4 regions of the Rhizobium sp. SVR5-2C genome follow, and region 3 is predicted to be linked to each of the others. Evidence: predicted binding sites of a transcription regulator. Region 3 holds the regulator's gene; each other region holds the start of a gene.
The links. Region 3 encodes LexA, which represses DNA repair genes until DNA is damaged. Its sites were predicted from a motif close to TGTTCNNNNTGTGTTCNG; they were not measured.

Region 1 (5,157 bases), on a different contig from region 3:
TGATGGCCGCGAGCGCAAAGTAGATGCGGTTGTCGCCGGTTTCGAAATGACGGAACGAGGTCTGGACGGAGGGCGCGATCACCTCGATGCCGAGGCGTTTGGCATCCTGACGGAAATCGTTGACCTTGTCCGTGTTCGACATGTCGAGCGTCATCGACGCGGCGAGGAACTCCACCGGGTAATGCGCCTTCATGTAGGCGGTCTGGTAGGAAACGATGGCGTAGGCCGCGGCGTGCGACTTGTTGAAGCCGTAGTTTGCGAACTTCGCCAGCAGCTCGAAGATGTTGTCGGCCTGCGGCTTCGACACGCCGTTCTTGACGGCACCGTCGACGAAGCGCTCGCGCTGCTGGTCCATCTCGGCCTTGATCTTCTTACCCATGGCGCGGCGCAGAAGATCGGCTTCGCCGAGCGAATAACCGGACAGGACCTGGGCGATCTGCATCACCTGCTCCTGGTAGACGATGACGCCCTGCGTTTCCTTCAGCAGATAGTCGATCGTCGGATGGATCGACTCGACCTCTTCCTCGCCATGCTTGCGGGCATTGTAGGTCGGGATGTTCTCCATCGGGCCTGGGCGGTAGAGCGCCACGAGCGCAATGATGTCCTCGATGCAGTCCGGCTTCATGCCGATCAGCGCCTTGCGCATGCCGGCACTTTCAACCTGGAACACGCCGACCGTTTCGCCGCGCGACAGCATCTCGTAGGTCTTCTTGTCGTCGAGCGGGATCGAGGCAAGGTCCACCTTGACGCCGCGCTTGGCGACGAAATCGACCGCAACCTTCAGCACCGTCAGCGTCTTCAGCCCGAGGAAGTCGAACTTGACGAGACCGGCCTGCTCCACCCACTTCATGTTGAACTGGGTGACCGGCATGTCGGAGCGCGGATCGCGATACATCGGAACCAGCTTTGACAGCGGACGGTCGCCGATGACGATGCCCGCGGCATGCGTCGAAGCGTGGCGGTAAAGGCCTTCGATCTTCTGCGCAATGTCAAGCAGACGCGCTACCACCGGCTCCTTCGCCGCCTCCTCCTGAAGCTTCGGCTCCTCCTCGATCGCCTTGGAGAGCGGCGTCGGATTGGCCGGGTTGTTCGGCACCAGCTTGCAGATCTTGTCGACCTGGCCATAGGGCATTTCCAGCACGCGGCCGACGTCGCGGAGAGCGGCACGTGCCTGCAGCGAACCGAAGGTGATGATCTGCGCCACCTGCTCGCGGCCGTATTTCTTCTGAACGTAGCGGATCACCTCTTCGCGGCGGTCCTGGCAGAAGTCGATGTCGAAGTCGGGCATCGAGACGCGTTCCGGATTGAGGAAGCGTTCGAAGAGCAGCGAGAAGCGCAGCGGATCAACATCGGTGATCGTCAGCGCATAGGCGACGAGCGAGCCGGCGCCCGAACCGCGGCCGGGGCCGACCGGAATATCATGCTGCTTGGCCCATTTGATGAAATCGGCAACGATCAGGAAGTAACCCGGAAACTTCATGCGCTCGATGACGCTCAGTTCGAATTCGAGCCGCTCCCGGTAATCCTTTTCCTCGTAGCCCGCCGACATGCCGAGCGTCGCAAGGCGCATGTCGAGCCCCTCTTCCGCCTGGCGGCGGAGTTCGAGCGCCTCAGCGCGTTCCGCCTCCTCGGCATCCGCCGTCGCGCCGGTGAAGCGCGGCAGGATCGGCTTGCGGGTCTTCAGAATGAAGGAGCAGCGGCGGGCGATCTCGACCGTGTTTTCCAGCGCTTCCGGCAGATCGGCAAAGAGCTTTGCCATTTCGGCGCGGCTCTTCAGATAATGATCGGGCGTCAGGCGGAAGCGGCTGTCGTCGGAAACGATGGCGTTGTGCGCAACGGCCATCAAGGCGTCATGGGCATCATAGTCGTCGCGCGTCGGAAAGAATGCCTCGTTGGTTGCCACCAGCGGCAGGTCGTGATCGTAGGCAAGCCCCACGACCCTTTGCTCATGGCGCTTGTCGTAGGTTCCGTGGCGCTGCAGCTCGACATAGAGTCTGTCTGCGAAGAGGCGCTTCAGGGTGAGCAGCCGGCTCTCGGCCTGTGCAGCATGGCCGTGCTTCAGCGCCATGTCGATGGGACCGCCGAGCGCGCCTGTCAGCGCGACCAATCCCTCGGTGCCAGCCTCCTCCAGCCAGGACGCGCGGATATGGATCGCCTGGTTGTCCTCGCCGCCGAGGTAAGCGCGGCTGACGAGATCGACCAGCCGCTCATAGCCTGCGGCGGTTGCGGCAAGCACGACGATCGACGGCAGCTTGAGCAACGCCTGCTGACCGCCGCGCTTCTCGGTCTCCAGTCCGTCTTCCATGTCGATCGACAGCTGGCAGCCGATGATCGGCTGCAGCCCCTCCTCCATCGCTTTCTGCGAAAACTCGAGAGCGACGAACAGGTTGTTGGTATCTGTGATGGCGATCGCCGGCTGGCTGTCGCCGGACGCCTTGTAGAGGATTTTCTTCAGCGGCAACGCGCCTTCGAGGAGCGAGTAGGCGGAATGAACACGCAGATGGACGAAACCCGGCGTACCGCCGATGATACCGCTCTCTGCATCTGCCATGTCATGCCCTTTCAATCGCCCGAATGAATCGGCTGCATTGTCGAGGTTGCCGGCAGCGATGTCCAGAAGTAGTCCCCTATTCGGGCTGTATGAAGCTATACAGTCCCCTCAAAAAATTACATTGACATCAGAATCAGCGAGAAGCTGGCTACGAACATTGCGATGGAGGTGAATGCTGCGATATCACGGATCAGGTCAGTCATTTGGCTCTCCTTTACTTGTTATGTTTTTACTTTGTTCCGCTATTGTTCTGGTGTCAACAGGAATCTCTTCCGTTTGGTTAACGACGGAAGGCTGGAGAACAAATCATGAAGATTGTAGTTACCATTCTTTGCTGGGCGTTCCTTGCCACTGCTGCCTCGGCTGAAACGATCGATCCCGCACGCATCGTCGACGCCGCCACGGGTGACTGGGATCAGGATGGCCTGCAGGACCTCGCAGTTCTGGCGGCGGCTTCGGAAGACGGCGGCGAGATAGGCATCTACATCTATCTTCGAGACCAGGATCATCAGCTCCTGCGGCTTGCCGTGAGCGCGCCTGGCAAGATCTGGGGCAGTGCCGACGCTGACGGCGTGTTCGGGCAGGAGCCGTCGGTCAAGGCAGCCGGCAAGTCGTCGATTGCGATCCACTCACAGAACAGCGCGATGGGCCGCGATCGTTGGGATCAGACATTGACGCTTGCCTATCGAGACAAGCAATTCATCGTCGCCGGCTACACCTATACGCATTATGACACGCTCGATCCCAATGCCGGCGGTTCCTGCGATTACAACGCCCTGACCGGAAGCCTGCAGAAGGACGGCAAGAGCGTTAAGGCCGCGCCGAAGACAATCGCCATACAGGACTGGACCGACGAGACCGGTCAGGCTATCTGCGGAAAGTAGACCTGCTGCGCGTCTCTCAGAACTCGACGAGCTTGCCCTCGCTGATGGTCACGCGGCGGTCCATGCGGCGGGCGAGTTCGTGATTGTGCGTGGCGATCAGTGCCGCGAGTCCGGACTGCCGGACGAGCGCCTCGAGGGCGTCAAAGACGTAGCTCGCGGTTTCGGGATCGAGGTTCCCGGTCGGCTCGTCGGCCAAAAGCAGCGCCGGCGCATTGGCGACGGCACGCGCAATCGCGACGCGCTGCTGCTCGCCGCCCGATAGCTCGGCTGGCCGGTGGGTGCCGCGATGGCCGATGCGCATATAGTCGAGCAGCTGCGTTGCACGTTCGGCAGCCTCCTTGCGCGGAAGGCCGGCGATCATCTGCGGCATCATGATGTTTTCGAGCGCCGAGAATTCCGGCAGGAGGTGGTGGAACTGATAGACGAAGCCGATCTCGCTACGGCGGATCGCGGTGCGCTTTTCATCCGACAGTCCTTCGCAGGCATGGCCATTGATCATGACTTCGCCGGCATCGGGATGTTCCAGCAGCCCGGCCACGTGCAGCAGCGTCGATTTGCCCGTCCCCGATGGGGCAACCAGCGCAACGATCTCGCCGCTATGAAGGGCAAAATCGGCGCCCTTGAGAATGCTAAGCAGCGTTTCGCCCTGGCCATAGTGACGCTCGACGCCGGAAAGCTTGAGAACGACGTTCCGATTCATTGAAATCAGCATTCCTTATTCGTAGCGGAGCGCCTGCACCGGATCGAGCCGAGATGCTCGCCAGGCCGGGAAAATGGTCGCAAGGAAGGAGAGCGTCAGCGCCATGATGACGACGGAAAGCGTTTCACCGAGATTCATCTCCGCCGGCAGCTGGCTGAGGAAATAAAGCTGCGGATCGAAAAGCACCGTGCCCGAGACCCAGGAGAAGAATTCGCGGATCGATTCGATATTGATGCAGACGATCACGCCGAGCAGCACGCCGGCAACGGTGCCGACGATACCAATCGCAGCACCGGTCATGAAGAAGATGCGCATGATCGAGCCGGAAGTCGCACCCATGGTGCGAAGGATGGCGATATCGCTGCCCTTGTCCTTCACCAGCATGATCAGGCCGGAGATGATGTTCAGCGCCGCAACGATGACGATCAGCGTCAGGATCATGAACATGACGTTGCGCTCGACCTCAAGGGCGGAAAAGAAGGTCTGGTTGCGCTGCCGCCAGTCCGTGATCGCGATCTGGCGGCCAGCCGCCGCCTCCACCTTCGGACGGAGATTGTCGATATCATCAGGGTTGTTTGCGAACAGTTCGATCGACTGAACGAGCCCCTCGGCATTGAAATAGAGCTGCGCCTCTTCGAGCGGCATGTAGATGATCGCCGCGTCATATTCCGACATGCCGATCTCGAAGATGCCGGAAACGGTATATGACTTGACGCGCGGATTGATGCCCATCGGCGTCACATCGCCTTCCGGCGAGATCAGCGTGATCGTATCGCCCGGCTGCAGGCCGAGCTGCGTTGCCATGCCGGAACCGACGAGAACGCCCTGCCCGGAGGCGAAGCCCACCATGTCCCCGGACTTGATGTTATCGGAAACCGTCTTGAGCTTGGTAAGGTCTTCCGCACGAATGCCGCGCACCAGCGCGCCGGTTCCGGCACCCGCCTGCCCCGAGGCCAGCGTCTGCCCCTCGACCAGCGGCAGCGCCATCTTGATGCCCGGCACTGCTGCAAACTTGTCAGTCA
Region 2 (5,157 bases), on a different contig from region 3:
GACGAGAGAGTGTCGATTGCTGGAACGGCGAAGGTAGCCCGCTCCGGCACATGGCTTTCGCGCAGATCGAAGCTCGTCAGGCAATCCGCACCAAGCCGGGCCGAAACCCGATCGACGAAATTCGCCAGTGAAACATCCTTTTGCCGGTCACCATCGAAATCGCCCTGCAGCATCGCGAAATCCTCGTGGCGCTGCACATTTATCCGCAGGATTTCAAAACCATACCCCACATCGAGATCATCATGGATCGCCGTCAGCCTTTCGGAAAAAAGCGCTGCGATACGGTGAGGATCACGAAGCGGCTGTGATGCGCCAGCGGAAATCCGAAAGACGCGGCCATCGACCCTGAAAAGAACGAGCTCGAAAAGCCGGCCGCCTGCGCCCCGCGCTTCAAGGGAGGGTTTCAAGGACATGGCGACCTGTCCGGCCAAGGCAAGAATATCGTCTTCGGTGCCGATCGGCTCCGCGAGCCTGCGTTCGGCAGAAAGGCTTGCCACAGGCAGGCGAGGGGAAACCGGCTCCTCATCCAGCCCCAAGGCCTGATCGAGCCGCAACAGAACGCTGGCGCCAAAACGTCGGGTCAGCGGCGCCCGCGGCGCTTGCAGAAGATCGCCGACATATCGCAAGCCCAGTTTCTGCAGGGCCTCGACGACATTCTCGTCGAGGCGAAGCGATGCGACGGGGAGAGGGGCCAGAACATTTTCGGCCTCCTCCGACGCAATAACTCCGCCCTGGCCGTAGCGGCTGACGGCCCAGGAAAGTCCCGGCGACGACGATATGGCGCCGTAGACATCAAGTCCCATTTGATGAAGGCGCGACAATATTTCCTTGAGCATCGCCCGTTCACCCCCGAAAAGATGGGCGCAACCCGTGATATCGAGGAACAGGCCATCCTTGCCGTCAAGTGCCACCAGCGGGGTATAACGGTCGCACCAGTCGGCAATGCCTTCGAGCAGACGCTGGTCGGCTGCGGGATCCTCCTCCACGACATCGAGGATCGGATGGATCGCCCGTGCCTCGGCAACGCCCAAACCCTTCTTCAGTCCGATCTTTTCCGCCACTTCATCCAGCGCCGTCAGGCGCATGGCATTGTTGAGCCGTCCGGAGCAAACGATCGACGGCGCGTCAGGACGCCCGGCCGAACGCCAGGACAGACCCCATCTCTTGCGGGCTATCCGGTCGGTCGGAAGATGCGGGAAGTTGAGCGCCAGAATGCGCTGCGAGCTCGCCTGGAAAGCGAGAGTCGGCTGATTGGTGGATAGGGAAAAACCGGCGGTCATGAGGGTTCCACTCCAAAAGAAAAGAGAGGGGAGCCGGATTACGGCTCTTCTCCAGGGTGAGACGAAAGACCGGATTGCCGATGCTACCGCCCAGCATCGAGCCATCCGGCAGTGGCCGCGCCTGAGCTGGCACGGTTTCGGAAAGTAAACGGAAACAGGCGCTGCTCGCTTCCTCCTCGCCAGCTTGCCGCAATAGGAAAAGCGGGCGTCCCGAAGCCTTTGTCCTGAGATGCAGGCGCCGGCTCTCGGTCAGGCCGAAGGATTTTGGATTGCCGCGAACCTCCAGAATGGTTGCAGCAAAAACCCCGCTTTCGATGGCCGTTTCCGCAAGCCACAGAGCGTCTTCGAGCTTGCGCGGGCTCGCATAGAAAAAGCGCTCCGGCCGCAGGCCGAAATCCTTCAGGCCGACAGCATAAGGAACGCCCGCCTCCATTGCGGCTATTTTATCAGCAATCCAGAGGATGGGCCCGGGACCGCGCTCTTCCTCTTCGTCCTGCCGCTGCAATACTGCTGCAAGAGCAAATGCAAAGCCGCTGCTGGTCGCCGTATCGCGCAGCATCGGCGTTCGCACTTCCGTTAGTCCATCAAGCGGCAAGCCTCCATCCAATGCCTCGTCCAGCACCGGTATGCGGAAGGAGAAGCGTGGAGATCTTTTTGTTTTCTTCCTAAAACCGCCTTCGCCCAGCGCTTCCTGCTCGGCAGCGGCCAACCCCGGTACCGGCTTTCCCTCGAGCTTTGCAATGGTTTCGCGGAGCGCAAAAAGCCGCTCGCGCGCCACGGCTGTCTTCGCCATGACGTTCACTCCAATTGTCTTGTTCATGTTATGTTCTTATGGATTCCAGAGCTTCCGTGAAGAGTCAACAGGCAATTTCATGTGAATTTATTCCTGTCTTGATTTCACACTCGAAAATCCTTCGCAAAGGCTCTATATGGGCGCCAAAGGAAGGGAATTTTCATGGCCCGCATAGACCAGAGCGAGGATTGGCGGGACCGCCACGCCCCAACGCTCAGTACCTTCGAGTCCCTGGCGATGGAGGCCTACAGCCATCTGCCGGATGAGTTCCGGTCGCTGACCGGCAATCTGACGATTGAAATCGAGGATTTTCCCGACGACGACGTGTTCGAAGACATGGCGCTGGAAACGCCGTTCGATCTGTTAGGCCTTTTCGAGGGCAGGGGCATTTCCGAACGCTTCACCGTCGAAACCGGCGAGATGCCCAATCGCATCCGCCTCTACCGGCGTCCCATTCTGGATTATTGGGCGGAAAACGATGAAACGCTCGGTGACATCATCACCCACGTCCTCATCCATGAGATCGGCCATCATTTCGGGCTCAGCGACGAAGACATGGAGCGGGTCGAAGCCAGCGCCGAGGAAGCCGTCGACCGCTGAGCTTATTGCTCGGAAAGCTTCATGTCCGGATGATAATCCTTGCCTTCGACCTCTTTCACTATCGCCTGACCGGCAATCACCTGGCCCGTCTGGGCATTGAAGGTCAGTGAGGGAGAGCCGTGGAGAGACCAGCCCTTGTTGAGGGCATCGGTTACGCGATGGCAGAATGCGGCGTCGTCCTGGCCAGTCAGAACACGGTAGAGCTTCATGTTATCATTTCCGTTCAGCAATGAGGCGGGCTTTATGAACCAGACTTTCCGCCTGGACAAGATGCAACCGCTCGATCATCCGGCCGTTCAAATTGATGACGTTGAGGCCATCGGCTGAAGGATCGGCGAAAGCGGCGATAATCTCTTCCGCCTCACGGATCGCTGCCTCGTCGGGAGCGAAATGCCGGTTGGCTGCCTCGATCTGTGCCGGATGGATCAGCATCTTGCCGTCAAAGCCCATAGCACGCGCATGCGCGCACTCGGCGTCGAAGGCATCCATTTCCCTGAAATCATTGAAGACGCTGTCGATGGCGTCGAGACCATAGGCACGCGCGGCAAGGATCACCTGCATCAACCAAGGCACAAGATAGGTGCGGCCCGGCTGCGGCATAACGCCCGTCTCCTTCCGCAAGTCGTTCAGTCCGACGACGAAGCAGTCGAGCCGTGAGCCCGGCGTGCGTCCGAACTCGGCGGTGGCCGCAGCGTTCAGAATCCCGCGCGGCGTTTCGATCATCGCCCATATTCTGAGCGTTTCCGGCGCATCGGCATCGCTCAGCAGGTCGCTGACCGTCATGACATCCTGCGGCTCGTCGACCTTCGGCAAAAGCACCGCATCCGGCTCGAGCGCCAGAACCAGCTCCATATCGGCATGGCCGAAATTCGATGATAGCGGATTGATGCGGATGATTTTTTCTTTGTTTTCAAGGGGGCGCGCCGCGAAGAAGGCTTTCAGCCCTTCGCGCGCCTCTTCCTTCTTCTCCGGCGCCACCGAATCTTCCAGATCGAAAATAACAGCATCGCAATCGAGGCTATGGGTCTTTTCAAGTGCGCGGATATTGATCGCGGGGACGCTGAGCACAGAACGGTGCAGGCTGAACGAACGTGTGGGAAGATTTCGGCTCATCACAAATGTGTGCCAAGCTTTGTGAAGCCTGGCAAGACAACAAAATGCCATGCTTGACTTGCAGAGAGGCAGAAGAAGGACCACATCCCTTTCGAAGAAAGGTTCTAAGCTCAATGCAGAATATACGCTTCATCTTCGTCATGCTGGCAGGGTTCACTGTATTCGTGGCGCTTGCCGCTCTCACCTTTTCGGTGACGCTCGCCGTCGGTGGCATCCTGACGGTGCTCATGGCCGCCCGCGCGCTTTCGATGAAGATGAAGCCGGCCCCGGTCCGCGCCAAGGCCGAAGCAAAGCGCGAAATGCGCGTCTGGAACGACGGCCGCGGCACGATCATCGACCTCTGATCGCAACCGGCCATTCAGCCCTTCACAAAAAATTCTTTATGGAGCTGTCGGCTCCCGTTCTAATCCTACGTCCTTGAAGCGGTCGGCCATGATGCCGGACCTTTAAAAATCAGGAGACGGAGGAAGAACATGGATAGCAATGAAACTGCCCCCGCCAAGATGCCGCCGGTCAAGAACGGCCTGCTGCCCTATCTGACGGTCGACGGCGCGCTCAAGGCCGCGGAATTCTATAAGAAGGCATTCAACGCCGAAGAAGCCTATGTCGTGCCGGCCGACGAGAAGGGCCGGACGATGCATGTGCATCTCTATATCAACGGCAGCTCTCTCATGCTGTCTGATGCCTATCCCGAATACGGCCATCCCTTCAAAGGCCATGAAGGCTTCGCCATCCAGCTGGTCGTCGACGATATCGACTCCTGGTGGGAGCGCGCCGTCGCTGCCGGTGCCGAAGTCGTCATGCCGGTCGAACTGATGTTCTGGGGCGACCGCTACGGCCAGCTTCGCGATCCATTCGGTGTGCTCTGGGGGCTGAACGAAACGTCCAAGTAATGGAGCATGCACGATGGGCAGGCCGCGCGAAACGCCGCGTGGCCGCCATTTTAGAAAGATTCTCCTTCATTTCGGCGGGAAACTGGACTAGATGCTGATCAACGAAAGTAAATCCGCTGAATTTGGAGCCTAGGTCATGGATAAATTCGTGAAGCTCACCGGCGTCGCCGCGCCCCTGCCTGTCGTCAACATCGACACGGACATGATCATTCCGAAGGATTATCTGAAGACCATCAAGCGCACGGGCCTCGGCAAGGGTCTCTTCGCCGAAGCCCGCTACAACGAGGACGGTTCCGAAAACGCCGATTTCGTGCTGAACAAACCAGCTTACCGCGACGCCAAGATCCTTGTCGCCGGCGACAACTTCGGCTGCGGCTCCTCGCGCGAGCATGCGCCATGGGCGCTTCTGGATTTCGGCATCCGCTGCGTCATCTCCACCAGCTTTGCGGACATCTTCTACAACAACTGTTTCAAGAAC
Region 3 (5,157 bases):
CGGTTAAATCGTTTGAAATCGTCTTAATCGAAGACGCGCAAATTACAATGGCGCTTTGAGCGTCCTCCGCTGCAGCGATCGTACGTGGCCTATTACACGATCATGTCAGACTTTTGAACGTCAGTTCTTCGCGATTGCGTCGAACGCCAGCAGCTTTTCGAGAAGCCGCGGCATGTCCTTCAGATGGACCATGTTCGGGCCGTCGGACGGGGCGTTGTCGGGATTCTCATGTGTCTCGATGAAGACGCCGGCAACACCGACGGCGACAGCGGCGCGCGCCAGCGTTTCCACGAATTCGCGCTGCCCGCCTGACGAACCACCCTGCCCGCCCGGCTGCTGCACCGAATGGGTAGCGTCGAAAATCACCGGCGCGCCCATCGCCGCCATGATCGGCAGTGAGCGCATGTCGGAAACCAGCGTGTTGTAGCCGAAGGAGGCACCGCGCTCGCAAAGCAGGATGTTCGGATTGCCGGTCGCATTCAGCTTGCCGAGGACGTTCTTCATATCCCACGGCGCCAGGAACTGGCCCTTCTTGACGTTGATTGCCCGGCCAGTCTTGGCGGCGGCTACCAGAAGGTCCGTCTGACGGCTGAGGAAGGCAGGGATCTGCAGGATATCGACCACCGTAGCGACTTCCGCGCATTGCTCTTCCGTATGGACATCGGTCAACACCGGAAAACCGAACTCCTTTTTCAGATCGGCGAAGACTTCCAGCGACGTTTCAAGCCCGATGCCGCGCTGGGCGGAAAGCGACGTGCGGTTCGCCTTGTCGAAGGACGACTTGTAAACGAGGCCGATGCCGAGCTTCTTGCAGAGTTCGCTCAAAACGCCGGCGACCATGAAGGCGTGCTCGCGGCTTTCCATCTGGCAGGGACCGGCAATCAGCGACAGCCGGCCGCTGTTGGAAAACACAACGCGCCCGGCGCCTTCGCCGACTGCGACTTCGGAGTTGGTATTGCTCATGGGGTCTCCTCAAAGGCGAAGATTGCACCCTGGCCGGGCGCAGGCTTCACCAGAACTCTGTTGCTGATGCGTGTATAGGTCATCCCGTTAGCAGCCAGAAGGGCCTCTGTCACGGTAATATCTCGGGTGCGGAAAACGATGGCGCTGCCGCGGAGCCCCTTGTCGGCCAACGGCTGTGCGACATCGAAATAGGCTTCCATCCCCTCCTGAGACAGCAGACTGATTTTGACGTTGGGAGTTGTGACTGCGAGGCCGAAACTGGTGCTCTCTACCTTTGCCCCGGACGCCGCCAGTTGGACGAAAGAGCCAAACGCTTCTGGCTCCGGCGCGCTTAGCACGACCTCCCGAATACCGGCTACGCCATTTTCGTGTTTTTCCAGCGCGTCATGGTTGGCGGGAAAGGCATTGATGCGCTGGCAGGCAAAGAGAAAGAAATCCGGCGCCCTGAGATCGGCCGCAAAAGCGAGCTTGAAGGCGCCGGTCGATTGCGAGCCATCCGGCATTTCGATCGGACGCGAAAACTCCAGCATGTCGCCGCCGCTCTGCCTGGCATTCATGAAGGCAGAATGATCGGCGTCCGCATCCTCTGTGCTAAAAGCGACCGCAGAAAACCCGTCATTGCCGCACCGGAAGCGAAAAGCCTGGTCGCGCGCCACAAAAACATTGCCCCCGCGCACGGATGTTTCACATTTCTTCGCATTCTCGATACCAAGCGGCTCGAGATAGGTCTTGTCGGCAAAGAAGATGCAAGCGTTCTCCGTTCCGAACGGGTGGCCGCCCTCTGGCGCAATGGTAAATCCCAGCCTTCCCAGCCGCTCGCGCGCCAGGTCGATGTCCGTGACCGGTAGGACAAGGTGATCCAGTGGATGAGGCATCGGGCGCGTCTCCATTTTTCCAGTGCTCCAGATTTGCGCGGCCTGTTCCCCCGATGCAAGCTGCAAGCGGTGACCCGGCAAACAAAAAGTCCCAAAATGAATGCACTTCAGAAAAAGTTTTACCGAAATTTAGGTACTTGCGGAACACATATGGAACATATAGTGTCTGTTCTGGCTTTGTTTCACGAATCTGGGGTTAAACTTCGATGCTGACGCGCAAACAACAGGAGCTTCTCCTCTTTATTCATGAGCGGATGAAAGAATCCGGCGTCCCGCCATCCTTCGACGAAATGAAGGATGCGCTGGATCTCGCCTCCAAATCCGGCATCCACCGCCTGATTACGGCGCTTGAGGAGCGTGGTTTCATTCGTCGCCTACCGAACCGGGCTCGCGCACTTGAGGTGATCAAGCTTCCGGAGGCCTACAGCCCGAGCATTCAGCCGCGCCGCGGCTTTTCGCCAAGCGTCATCGAGGGTAGCCTCGGCAAACCGCAGCCGGTAGCAGCCCCGCCGAAGCCGGCGAACGAAGACAACAACAGTGCTGTTTCCGTTCCCGTCATGGGCCGCATCGCGGCCGGCGTGCCGATCTCGGCAATCCAGAACAATACCCACGACATCACCGTCCCCGCCGATATGCTGGGGTCGGGCGAGCACTACGCACTTGAGGTCAAGGGCGATTCGATGATCGACGCCGGCATCTTCGACGGCGATACGGTCATTATCCGCAATTCAAATACCGCAAACCCCGGCGACATCGTTGTCGCACTGGTCGATGACGAGGAAGCGACCCTCAAGCGGTTCCGCCGCAAGGGAGCCTCGATCGCGCTTGAAGCCGCAAACCCGGCATATGAGACACGTATCTTCGGGCCGGACCGCGTCAAGGTTCAAGGCAAGCTCGTCGGCCTCATTCGCCGCTATCACTAACCGGCAACGCATCCCCGGCAAATGTGCCACTGCGCCAATCATAGGCGCGGTGCCGGCTCCAGGGGCGGTCGAGTGTTTCGAAAGCGGTTGTGACGTCTGCGGCGCCGTTTCCAAAGCGTAACTCGACGGCGCCGGTTTTCCTCAGGGTTTCGCCGGTAAACAGCATTGCTCCGGATCGGCAGGTGCCGGACCGCAGCTTGACCGGCGTCACGACGATATCCGCTGTGTCGCAAGCCGGGCCGAAATAGGCCGCATTTTCGATCACTGCGAGGATGGAGCCGTTCTCGAGCTCTGCCGTGCACCAGGCTTTTTTGACGCAGGTGAAATGGCCTGCCGAAGCGGCGTTCCGCATCGCATCTCTTGCTTCTTCCTGTTGCGTCGGAGAAAGCCTCAATCTCTCCCCGTCTTTTGCCGAAGGCGGGGCCGAGGCGGTATCAAGCAATTTTGGCGGCCGGTGGTCATCGATAACCAGCGCTCGTTTCCACTGGTCGAAAATGAAATCCGGCGGGCGTTCGCGGTTGGAGGCGAGAGCGGATTGCCTGACGATTGCAACAAGACTTCCATCTTCGGCAATCACGACATCTGGCGCGGCTCTACCGGGCATGAGCGCAACGGCAAGCGTTGAACCGGCGATGATCGCTGTTCCCATATGCCTAAGCCGGGTGCGCAGCAGCGTGAGCAGCAGGAAGCCGGCGACCGCTGCCGGAAAATACCAGCCGGGCAGCCTGCCCACGCCGATGTCGCCGCCCCAGGACGACACCGTCTTGGCAACCGCGATTACGAGATCGAGACCGAAACCCACCACCTTCCACGGCAGCACGTCTAGCCCGAAGGGCATCAGCAGCATGGCAAGCAGGCCTGCAGGCATGATGACGAAGGAAATGATCGGCATGGCCGCGAGGTTGGCCGGCAGACCGTAGGCCGTCAGCCGGTGGAAATGCTCGATCGAGAACAATGCTGTCGAAAAGCCGCCGATGACGGATGTGAGCAGGATTCCGCCGAGAAAACCGGAAACGGAAACCAACAGCCGAAGCGATCGCATTTTTGAAAAAGGGCTTTCGCGCATCGGCCGCTCCTTCCAAAGCGCATATCCCGCGACCAGCGCCAGAGTGGCGGCAAAGGACATCTGAAAGCTCGGACCCATGATTTCGGAGGGCGAGATTGAGATGATGAGGAGTGCCGAAAGCGCGACATTGCGGAGGCTGATGGAGGGCCGGTCGAAGAAGACTGCAACCAGCATGATTGCCATCATGATGAAGGCGCGTTCGGCCGAAACGGCAAAACCTGAGATCAAGAAGTAGGCCGTCACCGCCGCCAGAGCACCCGCCGCCGCAATCTTTTTCGTCGGATAGGCCTGAGCGACACCCGGAAAGAGGCTGAGTATCGAACGGAATCCGACAAAGAAAATACCCGCCGACAGCGCCATGTTGAGCCCGGAGATTGCGATGATATGGGCAAGACCGGACTGACGGAGTGCCTCTGTCGTCTCGCTGGAAATTGCCCGGCGCTCGTCCGTCACCAGCGCGGCGGCAAAAGCACCGGTGTCACCGGGCAGGATCGACCTTATGCGATCGCCAATACTGCTGCGCAGGCGATAGAGCCATTCCAGCCAATTTTCGCCGAAATTTCGAGCGTCCTCCTGCCCCGGTGGCACCGGCACTGGCGCACCATAGAAAAAGCCGTTGGCGCCGATGCCGTCAAAATAGGTCTTGACGGCAAAGTCGTTCAAGCCCGGGAGCGCTGGCCCGGCCGGGGGCGTCAATCGCGCCCTGCCCTTCAGCCAGGTGCCGGTCTCGAACTCGGCTTTCCGCCCTCGTGCAACGACGGTAACCCGCGCCGGCGGCCGCTTCAACAACGGCTGCTCCGTGGCCCGGACAGATAGAACGTAACGCCATCCGCCGCGGCCATCGCCTTCCCGCCGCTCGACCCGGCCGGTCAGCGTCGTGGTCACGGCGGAATCGAGCATCAGCGTTGCCGCGCGCCGCGTCTCGAATTGCGCGGCCAATATGCCGCAAAGGATGAGCGCAAGCGCCGTCAGGACAGCGCGCAGCACCTCACGGTTGCGATTCGTCACGGCGAGCGCCGCAAGCATAAAAAACAGGCAGAGGCCCGAGGAGCGCATTGAAACGCCGCCGCCGGCGACAAACCAGATTGCCGCACCCAGCCCCAGAAAGACGGGCGCAAACAGCAGCCGTGCGCCATGCGCCGTTTCCTCGCCCGCCATCCGCAGAACAGAGGCCTGGAGATGTACGCGCATCTGGGGAACGGCAGCTAGCCGCGGGCGATTGTTTTGCGTGCGCTGCAAGTGCCATCGCGCAGCGTCGACCGGCGCGGGGAGACGTCCGCGCGGCAGCTTGTCTGCAACACCTGCTGACGAGCCGATGTGCGTTTCGCTC
Region 4 (5,157 bases), on a different contig from region 3:
AGACGCTTTTGCCCGCAATCTGCCGCCGGACGCCAAGTTCGGCTTCCTGCCGAAGCCCTTCTCGCTGAAGCAGCTTGCCGTCGTCGTCAAGGAAACTCTCGAAAGCGAATAGGGAGGCGGCAAGCGCCTCCCGCGGACTTCAATCGTCCAGTGCGACGGCGATCTCGGCTGCCAGACGTGCGTTGTTCTCGACCAGCGCGATATTGGTCTTAAGGCTGCGGCCTTCCGTCAGATCGAAGATGGTGCTGAGGAGATAGGGCGTAACGGCCTTGCCAAAGATTTCATCGCGCTCGGCACTGTCCAGCGCCCGCTCGATATAGATCTCCATCTCCTCGCGCGGGATCTCGTCGGCTTCCGGGACCGGATTGGCAACGAGCATGCCGCCGTCGATGCCGAGCTGCTCGCGGGTGGCCTGGAAATTGGCGATGGCGGCCGGGCTGTTCAGCGACAGGGGGCTTCTCAAGCCCGAGGAGCGCGACCAGAAGGCCGGAAACTCTTCGCTTTCGTAGGTGACGACCGGGACGCCGCTGGTTTCCAGCACTTCGAGTGTCTTCGGAATGTCGAGGATCGCCTTGGCGCCGGCGCAGACGACGATGACGCCGGTGCGGGCAAGTTCCGGCAGGTCAGCGGAGATATCGAAGCTTTCTTCGGCACCCCGATGTACGCCGCCGATACCGCCGGTGGCAAAGACCTTGATGCCGGCGCGGGCCGCCGCAATCATCGTTGCGGCAACCGTTGTGGCGCCCGTGCGGCGCTCGGCAACTGCGAAGGCGAGGTCGGCACGCGAGACCTTCATCACGTCTTTTTCCTGCGCGAGCTTCTCGAGCTCCTCCGGCTCCAACCCGACATGCAGAATGCCGTGAATGACGGCAATCGTTGCCGGCGCTGCACCCTGCTCGCGGATGATCGCCTCGACGCTGCGGGCCATTTCGATATTGCCGGGGTAAGGCATGCCATGGGTGATGATGGTCGATTCGAGTGCCACCAGCGGCGCGCCGCGCTGCTTTGCAGCGGCAACCTCCTTGGAATAGGAGACCGGCAGGAGAGGGGAGATCGGTTTGGTCATTGTCTCTTCCGTTTCATCGGTGCTGCAGATTCAATGCAGAATTCTTGCGCTCTGAACAAGAGCCAGTGTGTCCGCAAGCAGGCTGGGTGTCAGCCTTTCATTGACGGCATGCGGCGACTGGACGGTCAGCGCGGCCGCCGCCGCGCCATGCCGGATGGCCTCCTCGAGCGGCGCCCCGTGCATCAAGGCGGAAAGGATGCCGGCTGCGAGCGAGTCGCCTGCACCGGTGACGTCGGCGACGGTCTCGACCGATGGAGGCTGCAGGCAGAAGGCGCCATCCGGGCCGAAAGCGATCAGCTCGCGCTGCCCGCGCGTGACGACGCCGCCTTTGAGGCCCATGTCGCCGAGCAGTGACAGCCAGTCTTCCGGCCTCTCCGGGCGCCGGCCGGTCAGGGCCGCGGCTTCCGCCTCGTTGAGGAAAAGATGGTCGATGCCACTAATGGAAGGCCTGAGCTTGACGACCTTTGCCGGGGATATGGCGATCGCGGCAACCGGTTTGCCGAGCGCATTGGCGCGGCTCACGAGCGCGGTGATCGTATCTTCCGGCAGGTTTGCGTCGAAAAGGATGAGGTCGGTGGCGGCGAAGGCTTCGCGCACCCAGCGGATCGCCAGCCGTCGCGGGACGAAGTAGCGGTAGAGTTCCATGTCGGCCAGCGCCACCACCAGATTGCCATCCCGCTCGATTATCGCGGTGTAACTTGGGGTCTTGCGGTCGAGAAAGACGAAGGGCCGGTCGTCGATACCGGCCGCGTAGGCTGCCTCCGTCACCAATTCGCCCGTCGGATCGCCGCCGCGCGGGGAAATCATCGTCACATCGAAGCCGAGCCGCGCGAGGTTCCTGGCGGCATTGAAGGCGCCGCCGCCCGGCTCCTCGAACCATTCGCCGGGGTTGCTGGCCCCCGGCGCCGTCTCGCCGGAGATACGCCCGCGCCGATCGATATGCGCGCCGCCGAGAACGAGAATCCTGTTCTTCATGTCTTCAGTTCCCGATGATCGAATCGACGGGGCCGCAGAGGAGCCCCCGCGTGCTTGCGCCGCAATCTAAGCCGTTGCTTTGCATCAATAAAACAAACGTAGAACACAGACCGTTTTGCCTTTTTCTTTCAACCATTTGGACCCCACTTGCGAAATGAGAACAAATGGCGTACAAACCCGATATCAACGGCGACATTGCTAGAGCGGCTTCAATAACCTAAAGGTGGATCGAATGTCACAGAATACATTGCGGCTTGTAGAGGACAAATCGGTGGACAAAAGCAAGGCACTTGAAGCGGCACTCTCACAGATCGAGCGGTCGTTCGGCAAGGGCTCGATCATGAAACTTGGCGCGAACGAGAGCGTCATCGAGGTCGAAACGGTATCGACCGGTTCCCTCAGCCTCGATATCGCGCTCGGCATCGGCGGTCTTCCGAAGGGCCGCATCATCGAAATCTACGGACCGGAAAGCTCGGGCAAGACGACGCTGGCACTGCAGACGATCGCCGAAGCGCAGAAGAAGGGCGGCATCTGCGCATTCGTGGATGCGGAACATGCGCTCGATCCGGTCTATGCCCGCAAGCTCGGCGTCGATCTCCAGAACCTTTTGATCTCCCAGCCGGATACCGGCGAGCAGGCACTCGAAATCACCGATACGCTGGTACGCTCGGGAGCGGTCGACGTTCTCGTTGTCGACTCGGTTGCGGCGCTGACGCCGCGTGCCGAAATCGAGGGCGAGATGGGCGACAGTCTTCCAGGCCTTCAGGCGCGCCTGATGAGCCAGGCGCTGCGCAAGTTGACGGCGTCGATCTCCAAGTCGAACACCATGGTCATCTTCATCAACCAGATCCGCATGAAGATCGGCGTCATGTTCGGCTCGCCGGAAACGACGACGGGCGGAAACGCGCTGAAGTTCTACGCCTCTGTCCGCCTCGACATCCGCCGCATCGGCGCGGTCAAGGAGCGCGAAGAGGTGATCGGCAACCAGACCCGCGTCAAAGTCGTCAAGAACAAGATGGCGCCTCCGTTCAAGCAGGTCGAATTCGACATCATGTATGGTGAAGGCGTATCGAAGACCGGCGAGCTGGTCGATCTCGGCGTCAAGGCCGGCATCGTCGAGAAGTCCGGTGCCTGGTTCTCCTACAACAGCCAGCGTCTCGGCCAGGGCCGCGAGAACGCCAAGCTCTTCCTGCGTGACAATCCGGATCTCGCCCGCGAGATCGAGATGGCCCTTCGTCAGAATGCGGGTCTTATCGCCGACCGGTTCCTGCAGAATGGTGGACCGGACGCCAACGATGGCGACACCGACACGGATATGTAGTTTTTACAGCTGCCACTCCGGCATATCGAAACCGGCCGCATTCCTGACCAGAATGCGGCCGGTTTTGTTTGTCTGCTGGACAGTGGCAAGGGTGAACGTTAAAAGCCACTGGATTTGAGTTTTGACCTGCCTCGGGCAGCATTGAAGGGCATAGCATGAGCGGTGTGAATGATATCCGGTCGAGCTTTCTCGACTATTTCAAGAAGAACGGCCACGAGATCGTGCCGTCGAGCCCGCTCGTGCCGCGTAACGACCCGACGCTGATGTTCACCAATGCCGGGATGGTGCAGTTCAAGAACGTCTTCACCGGTCTGGAACAGCGCCCCTACAAGACCGCATCGACGGCGCAGAAATGCGTTCGCGCCGGCGGCAAGCACAACGACCTCGACAATGTCGGATATACCGCGCGCCACCACACCTTCTTCGAAATGCTCGGCAACTTCTCGTTCGGCGATTATTTCAAGGAGCGCGCGATCGAGCTTGCCTGGAACCTGATCACCAAGGAATTCGGTCTCGACGCCAAGCGCCTGCTGGTCACCGTCTATCACACCGACGACGACGCCTTTAACCTCTGGAAGAAGATCGCCGGCCTTCCGGATGACAAGATCATCCGCATTCCGACCAGCGACAATTTCTGGGCGATGGGAGATACCGGCCCTTGCGGCCCCTGTTCGGAAATCTTCTACGATCATGGCGAGCAGATCTGGGGCGGCCCGCCGGGTTCGCCCGAGGAGGATGGCGACCGCTTCATCGAGATCTGGAACCTCGTCTTCATGCAGTACGAGCAGGTGACGAAGGAAGAGCGTGTCGACCTGCCGCGTCCCTCCATCGACACCGGCATGGGGCTGGAACGCGTTGCCGCCGTGCTGCAGGGCAAGCACGACAACTACGACATCGACCTGTTCCGGGCGCTGATCGAAGCTTCGGAAGAGGCGACCGGCGTGAAGGCCGAGGGCGAGCGCCGCGCGAGCCACCGGGTCATCGCCGACCATCTGCGTTCCTCGGCGTTTCTGATCGCTGATGGTGTTCTACCGTCGAACGAAGGCCGCGGCTACGTGTTGCGCCGCATCATGCGCCGCGCCATGCGCCATGCCCAGCTGCTGGGTGCCAAGGAACCGCTGATCTGGAAGCTGCTGCCGGCGTTGGTCCAGCAGATGGGCCGCGCCTATCCCGAGCTGGTACGCGCCGAAGCGCTGATCTCCGAGACGCTGAAGCTTGAGGAAACCCGTTTCCGCAAGACGCTGGAACGTGGCCTGTCGCTGCTTTCGGATGCCACGACGACGCTTGGCAAGGGCGACATGCTCGATGGCGAGACGGCATTCAAGCTCTATGACACCTACGGTTTCCCGCTCGACCTGACGCAGGATGCGCTGCGTGCCCGCGAGATCGGCGTGGATCTGGCCGGCTTTACCGATGCAATGGGGCGCCAGAAGGCGGAAGCCCGGTCGCACTGGGCGGGTTCCGGCGACAAAGCGACCGAGACCATCTGGTTCGAGCTCAAGGAACAGCACGGCGCAACCGAATTCCTGGGCTATGATACCGAGACGGCCGAAGGTGTCGTTCAGGCGATCGTCAAGGATGGCGCTGCCGTCGAATCCGCTACCGCCGGCGACAAGGTGCAGATCGTCGTCAACCAGACGCCATTCTACGGCGAATCCGGCGGTCAGGTGGGCGATACCGGCATCATCAGCTCGGATCACGCGAAGGTCGAGATCACCGACACGCAGAAGAAGGGCGAAGGCCTCTTCGTGCATTCCGGTATCGTCGCCGAAGGTTCGATCAAGGCGGGCGACGC

Region 1: the regulator LexA is predicted to act here: its motif matches at 2,776-2,793, upstream of dnaE (DNA polymerase III subunit alpha).
Region 2: the regulator LexA is predicted to act here: its motif matches at 2,094-2,111, upstream of ACPYOI_RS07290 (ImuA family protein).
Region 4: the regulator LexA is predicted to act here: its motif matches at 2,130-2,147, upstream of recA (recombinase RecA).

The regions. Positions count from the first base shown of each region.
Region 1 is NZ_JBNDHT010000151.1:7,714-12,870, forward strand. It holds gene dnaE (DNA polymerase III subunit alpha) at 1-2,551, opposite strand, end outside; gene ACPYOI_RS29850 (hypothetical protein) at 2,860-3,435, shown strand; gene ACPYOI_RS29855 (ABC transporter ATP-binding protein) at 3,452-4,135, opposite strand; gene ACPYOI_RS29860 (lipoprotein-releasing ABC transporter permease subunit) at 4,151-5,157, opposite strand, start outside.
Region 2 is NZ_JBNDHT010000017.1:17,979-23,135, reverse strand. It holds gene ACPYOI_RS07295 (Y-family DNA polymerase) at 1-1,115, opposite strand, end outside; gene ACPYOI_RS07290 (ImuA family protein) at 1,126-2,073, opposite strand; gene ACPYOI_RS07285 (metallopeptidase family protein) at 2,236-2,673, shown strand; gene ACPYOI_RS07280 (DUF1737 domain-containing protein) at 2,676-2,882, opposite strand; gene ACPYOI_RS07275 (HpcH/HpaI aldolase/citrate lyase family protein) at 2,887-3,786, opposite strand; gene ACPYOI_RS07270 (hypothetical protein) at 3,900-4,130, shown strand; gene ACPYOI_RS07265 (VOC family protein) at 4,260-4,679, shown strand; gene leuD (3-isopropylmalate dehydratase small subunit) at 4,816-5,157, shown strand, end outside.
Region 3 is NZ_JBNDHT010000009.1:59,160-64,316, reverse strand. It holds gene kdsA (3-deoxy-8-phosphooctulonate synthase) at 121-963, opposite strand; gene ACPYOI_RS04555 (VOC family protein) at 960-1,838, opposite strand; gene lexA (transcriptional repressor LexA) at 2,045-2,761, shown strand; gene ACPYOI_RS04545 (ComEC/Rec2 family competence protein) at 2,742-5,157, opposite strand, start outside.
Region 4 is NZ_JBNDHT010000003.1:71,460-76,616, forward strand. It holds gene cckA (cell cycle histidine kinase CckA) at 1-112, shown strand, start outside; gene ACPYOI_RS01650 (pseudouridine-5'-phosphate glycosidase) at 140-1,066, opposite strand; gene ACPYOI_RS01655 (carbohydrate kinase family protein) at 1,097-2,041, opposite strand; gene recA (recombinase RecA) at 2,274-3,362, shown strand; gene alaS (alanine--tRNA ligase) at 3,518-5,157, shown strand, end outside.